DNA from 2 places in the Pedobacter antarcticus genome. Region 2 is predicted to be linked to the other one. Evidence: riboswitches for the same ligand, from Rfam matches in the RefSeq annotation. Region 2 holds a riboswitch; the other holds the start of a gene.

Region 1 (3,424 bases), 150 kb from region 2:
CTATTGATCGGGATATGATTAAATCAATGGATCTGACCATCCGCCTGGCACTGGATTACAAAAAGGGAATTGACATTCACCTGCATGAATCGGGTGAATCGGGTCTGGAAACTATCGAATATCTCACTAGACGCGTGATGGAGAATCCAGCGCTGAAAGGTAAGACATTTGTTAGCCACGCCTTCGCTTTAAGCAGACTGGAACAGCCTAAACTGGATCAGGTATGTGCAAATCTTGCCGAAGCGGGTATTGGTATCATATCTACCGTGCCGATAGGGAAATCTGTGATGCCTATACCAACTTTGTACAAACATAAGGTAAGGGTAATGACAGGTACGGACAGTGTAATTGATCATTGGTCTACTTTTGGCTCTGGCAATATGCTGGGAAAAGCCAATTTGCTTGCACAGCTTTATGGCTGGTCGGACGAACTGGCACTGTCCAGATGTCTGCGAATTGCAACCGACGATATTTTGCCGCTGGATGACAACGGTAAACAGTTATGGCCGAAAGTTGGTGATGCAGCTAGTTTTAACCTGTTTAAGGCAAGTTGTTCTGCTGAAGCAGTGGCGCGTATACCGCCATTGCGTGCCAGATACTATAAAGGGGTGGAACAGCAAATTTTGATATCCTGATTATGATCCCTGCCACGAACTCCAGCGGCAGGGATTTTTTTATGCAGGAACCGTACTATTCAGTTTGTGATAAGAGGAATAGGAGACCAGCAGGACGATAAACATTACAATCGGACTGTACCACATACCGCCAACTCCGTCTACGGCAAGAATAGCAATAAATGCAGAGATAAAATCTATACCGAAAGCTACATAAGTCCATTCCTTTAACCGCTTCGGGAAAAGAGGTACAATGAGTATAATACCGCCAATGAACTTAGCGATCCCTAATTCCCAGTGAAACCATAAAGGAAGACCAAGGTGTGCTGTGCCATCTAATGCCATTTTACTGTTAAGGAAAAAAATACCTGGGATGATGAATATGGCCAGTATCCCTGTGCTCACCCAATACGTAATTTTTGTTTTTTTTGATTCGGTCATAGGTCTTTGATTTTTTTTAAATCTCTATATTAATATACGAAAAAATCAGGGGAGTATGAGCCAATAATAAGGGCTGTAAAGGACATTGAATTTCATAATCCTGACCTGGAAAAATCCCCGGACGGCGACGGGATCAGGATCGATAAAAAAGGAAGCCGTAAGACTTATTACGCCGATAATCAGATTAAATATATGCCTCAAGACTAAAATCCGGCACGTTTTAATTACATTTGCTTCGCTTTTGGTTCTCTATGTAAGTCGCATAAAGATTAAAAGGGAATCTGGTGTAAATCCGGAACTGTCCCGCAGCTGTAAGCTCTTTATACCAAACCCAATCTATAGTCACTGTTCTGTTCAGAGAATGGGAAGGCGGGGCAAGGAGAGCAAGTCAGAATACCTGCCTCTAGCTTTATAATTCATAGCTTTCGTGGAATGGAGCTGGAATGAAAATACTTATCGTGTTTTTTCATTTATAGTTTAAATCTGGTTTGCTGTGGGGTTACTATACCACACATGGAATTAATTGCGCTTCCTACGCTTTTAGAGCGTAAATACCTTTCTTGGATTCAGTGTTTATATTTCACTCTTTTAGTGTCGATGGTGGTGTGCTGTCCATTCACTGTATCTGCCCAGATCAAAAAAAACATCCAGGATCGCAAAGCGGATACATCAAAAATTTTCCAACTCAGACAGGTTAATATTGCTACGGTAAGGGCAGGTATACGCCATACGTCTGCAACTCCTGTCCAGTTATTGAAAGGTTCCGAATTAACCAGACTGAATAGTTTTTCTGTTGCTGATGCACTGCGTTTTTTTAGTGGGGTCCAACTGAAAGATTATGGTGGCATCGGGGGGCTCAAAACCGTGAATGTAAGAAGTCTTGGCTCTATGCATACCGCTGTTTTTTATGATGGTGTACAATTGGGAAACGCCCAGAACGGACAGGTAGATCTCAGTAGATTTTCTTTGGACAACCTGGAGGAAATTGCCCTTTATAACGGTCAGCGTAGCGAAATCTATCAACCTGCGAAAGCGTTCAGTGCAGCGAGTTCTATTTATATGAGGTCTGCCAGACCAGAATTTAAGCCTGGCGAGCACCGGCACATTCGGGTTGGTGTGAAAAGTGGCTCCTTTGGTTTAATTAATCCTTCTGTTCGCTGGCAGGAAAAAATAAGTCCGCATTTAACTGCAAATTTAAGTACAGAATGGCTCCATGCAGACGGAAGGTATAAATTCCGGTATACTAATGGAGTTTATGATACTACCGCACGAAGAAGTAATACTGATATTACATCGATGCGCCTGGAGGCAGGGTTGAATGGTTTAACGGCAGACAGTAGTTCCTGGTTTGTTAAAGGTTACCAGTACAGATCGGCGCGGGGGTTGCCTGGAGCCGTCGTAGCGAATAAGTTTGACTATACTCAGCGACAGTGGGACAGGAACACTTTTGTTCAGGCAGGTTACCAAACGAATGATAAAGGACGCTATAGTTTAATGGTTAATGCAAAATATGCGCATGATTACCTTCGTTATCTTGATCCTGAATATGTGACCACTTCTGGATTTCTGGATAACCGGTTTAAACAGGATGAACTCTATGTTTCTGCTGCCGGCCGCCTCCATCTGCTGCCGGTTTGGGAAATTGCCCTGTCTACAGATTATCAGATGAATAAATTGGACGCGAATCTTTACAGATTTCCTTTTCCAACCCGTCATACCATCCTGACTGCGCTAGCCTCGGAGCTGAAGTTGAAACGCTTTAATCTGCAGGCCTCCGTATTAGGAAGCTTTATACGGGACGAGGTCCGTGAGTATACGAGTGCGGGCAGCAAGCATGAATTTACACCAGCCGTGCTGGCCTCATGGCAACCATTTGATACCGAAGACTTCAGGGTCAGGGCTTTTTATAAAAGTATTTTCAGGATGCCTACTTTCAACGACCTTTACTACACATTTATAGGGAATACCTTATTAAGGCCTGAATATACAAGCCAGTATAATTTTGGATTGACCTACCATCATACATTCTTGCACCAGTCTCTGGTGAGCCTGTCTGTCCAGACTGATACATATTATAACCGGGTTAAGGACAAAATTGTAGCTGTCCCCAGTCAGAATCTTTACCGCTGGACAATGTATAATATTGGGGTCGTTGGTATTAAAGGGTTGGAAGCCAATATACAAACAGTATGGAATGCGGGTAACGGAGTTGGTATTCAGGCAGGTGTTAATTATACTTATCAGCAGGCCAGGGATATTACCAGCACAGAACGTTATAATTATAATATTCCTTATACACCCATGCATAGTGCTTCGCTGACCCTGGGTGCTGATTATAAAAACTTTGAATTCAATTACAGTTATATATA
Region 2 (3,424 bases):
TGTACCCAACCATTTTTCGTGAATAGGAAACCATCCAACTGCTCACCGAAATATTCCACCATGTCATTACGCTCAAATTCACCGTGTACGAGTACGTCCAGGCCAATTTCTTCCTGCCAGCGGATTGCTTCGATAGTTGCCTGCTCTATTGCCTTTTCGTATTCTTCCAGGCTCAAGTCACCTTTTTTGAATTTTGCACGCAATTGACGGATGTCATCAGTCTGTGGGAATGAACCGATTGTTGTGGTCGGGAATGCTGGAAAATTGAAACGTTCATGGTGTAAACGCTGACGTATAGGGAAAGCACTTTGACGTGTCGCATCTGCCTCAGTGATTGCCGCAATACGATCCTTCACTGCTTGTTTATGTACCTTTTGTGAAGTACGTCTGCTTTGTATAGCTGCCTTGTTAGTTTCCAGTAAAGCTGTATTGCCTTCCACAATCTGACGGATTTCACTTACTTCATTCAATTTTTGTTTGGCAAATGCCATCCAGTTTTTGATCTCCGGATCAATGGCTGTTTCCAGATCCAAGTCGATCGGGCTGTGCAGCAATGAGCAGGACGGAGCGATGATTACCCTGTCAGAACCCAATTTTTCCACGGCTTTATTGATTAAAGCGAGAGATTTTTCATAGTCGTTTTTCCAGACGTTACGACCGTCTATTACACCCAGAGAAAGTTGCAGTGTATCCGGGATCAGTGAAAGTACTTCTTCCAGTTGCTCAGGAGCACGAACCAGGTCAATATGTAATGCCGCTACCGGAAGGTTTACCGCAAGCTCTGTATTGTCTAGTAAAGCTTCAAAATAAGTAGTTACCAGAATTTTAACACCACTTGCGCTACGTGAGATAAGACGATAAGCATAATCAAAAGCTTCTTTTTCTTTCTTTGACAGATCCAATGCCAGGCACGGCTCGTCTAACTGGATCCATTTGGCGCCCTGAAGTCTTAAGCGGTTAATGATTTCCACATATACCGGTACCAATTTTTTGATCAGATCAATGCGCTCAAATCCCTGTTCTTTTTCTTTGCCAAGCAACAAATAACTTACCGGCCCAAGAAGAACAGGTTTCGCCTTATCTCCAAGCTGTTGTTTTGCGTTGTTGTATTCACTAAAGATATTTTCATTAAAGATCTTGAATTCCTGGTTAGCAGTAAATTCAGGTACGATATAGTGGTAGTTGGTATCCAGCCATTTAGTCATCTCCATTGCGGTAATGTCCAGGCCATCTTTCTGATAACCACGCGCCATTGCGAAATAAAGATCAATTTCATGATTAGCTTTTACCTGCGAGAGTACAGGTGAATAACGCCCGGGAATTACTCCCAATAACAAACTGGTATCTAATACCTGATCGTAGTAGCTGAAGTCGTTGCAAGGGATCAAATCGATGCCCGCATCAAGCTGGGTTTGCCAGTTTTGTTCTTTGATGGTACGGGCTACCTTATTTAATTCTGTAAGGTCGATTTTACCTGCCCAATATTGCTCACAGGCTTTTTTCAGTTGTCTTTGGCTCCCGATTCTAGGGTAGCCGAGGTTTTGTGTTAACATTTCTTTCAACTTTTTAAATGGTTAATAATCATTGTAAAAAGTCCTTCCTGACTTCAGGATGCCTGTATAAAAGAAGGTTAAGAAAGAAAAATACAGATCTAGGCAGGCATAGCTAACCTATAAGGTTTTACCTGTTGTATATGTATCAATCTGACTTTAAGCTTCAATCGCGAAAGCATCGTCAATATAGAACAGGCAGGTATCCTGACTTGTAACAGCTTTTATCGTCCTTCCCGCTATTACGCAGTGGAGCTCTTGGATAAAAACCTTCATATGTTACTTACAGTTGCGCGACAGTACGTGATTTACACACGATTCCCTTTTAATTCACAGCTAAGTAAAACCTTTTCCAATTGTTGAAATATGTAAAGAACTCTAATTATACAAATCAGCTTTAAACTTCAACAAAGATACATTCGAAGATTATAAAACCTTACTTATATAAATATTCAGATAAAACGTCCTGTTTTTTAATATTTTCAAGTTTATAACGCTGTTAATGTATTACTTTTACTGCGTCTTAAGGAGATTATTCTATGAATGAATTAGATGAAACTGATTTGCTGTTAATGAAGATATTAGCTAACAATGCAAAACACACCAATAAAGAACTTGCAGCCCTTGTAAACCTTTCTCCGTCGCCGGTTTTTGAGCGGATGAAGAGACTGGAGGGCAACGGATACATTAAAAAATATATCGCAATTCTGGATGCGGAGAAATTCAACCAGGGTTTCATTGTTTTTTGTAATATCAAGCTTAAACAACATGATAAGAAAATAGGCCACAAGTTTGTGGCTGATATTATGGATATTGATGAGGTTGTTGAGTGCCACAACATTTCAGGAGATTATGATTTTATACTCAAAGTATACGCGAGGGATATGAAACATTATCAGGATTTTGTTTTCAATAAACTCGGTTCCGTTGAAAGTATAGGAAGCACGCATAGCACTTTTGTGATGGCAGAAATAAAAAATACTCATAACATTAGCTTTTAAGAGAATCCAGTTTTGAGTTTATAGCCGATGGTATTTAACCTGAGGTATAAGTTTAAGCGACAAAAAAAATCATATAATGGAAGAATCGTGGACTAACAGATGGAATAAAAGATACAGCGCCAAGGACTTTGCGTATGGTAAAACACCTAATTCCTATTTTAAAGAACAAATTGAGCAGCTTAATCCTGGGTCTATTCTTTTGCCAGCTGAAGGTGAAGGACGTAACGCAGTATTTGCTGCAAAACTTGGCTGGGAAGTTTCAGCCTTTGACATTAGCATTGAGGGGAAAATGAAAGCGATGGAGCTCGCAAAAAGTAATAATATATCTATTGATTACAAAGTTGGCGAGCTTCAGGAATTAAAATATGCAGACGAAGAGTTTGATGTTATTGCACTTATATATGCCCACTTTCCGGCAGCAATTAAATCAATATATCATCAAAGACTTGACCGTCATTTAAAAATGGGAGGTATGATAATTTTTGAAGCATTTAGCAAAAATCATATTGATTATGTCTCAAATAATGAAGCTGTCGGCGGTCCAAAGGATGTAGAGTCCTTATTCTCCATTGATGAAATTAGATCAGATTTTAAAAACTATGAAATAATAGAATTGATCGAAAAAGAAATTGAATTAAACGAAGGCCTTTACCACAATGGCACAGGAAGCGTTATTCGATTTGTTGGAAGGAAAATGCATTGAATAAACATTACTTTTAAAGAGTGACTTACATCCTTTAGACTTGTAGATAGTAGCTTTAATTTTGCTTTTAACTCCCAGCTAGGTTGCTATGATATTTTCCCTGTCTTGAGCAAGTTCTCGGCGTAAAGCCACATGATATCAGTACATATTTTTTATGAGACAATTCAGAA

What was found. Region 2 has a riboswitch for cobalamin ahead of metE (5-methyltetrahydropteroyltriglutamate--homocysteine S-methyltransferase). Riboswitches for the same ligand answer to the same signal wherever they lie in the genome.
Region 1: linked by a shared signal. The riboswitch ahead of BLR53_RS01135 (TonB-dependent receptor plug domain-containing protein) and the one ahead of metE (5-methyltetrahydropteroyltriglutamate--homocysteine S-methyltransferase) in region 2 are both predicted to bind cobalamin.

Annotation. Positions count from the first base shown of each region.
Region 1 covers NZ_FNGZ01000001.1:263,720-267,143, forward strand. The annotation lists gene BLR53_RS01125 (amidohydrolase) at 1-635, shown strand, start outside; gene BLR53_RS01130 (DoxX family protein) at 675-1,055, opposite strand; cobalamin riboswitch at 1,281-1,474, shown strand; gene BLR53_RS01135 (TonB-dependent receptor plug domain-containing protein) at 1,569-3,424, shown strand, end outside.
Region 2 covers NZ_FNGZ01000001.1:113,432-116,855, forward strand. The annotation lists gene metE (5-methyltetrahydropteroyltriglutamate--homocysteine S-methyltransferase) at 1-1,553, opposite strand, end outside; cobalamin riboswitch at 1,731-1,916, opposite strand; gene BLR53_RS00510 (Lrp/AsnC family transcriptional regulator) at 2,090-2,551, shown strand; gene BLR53_RS00515 (class I SAM-dependent methyltransferase) at 2,628-3,254, shown strand.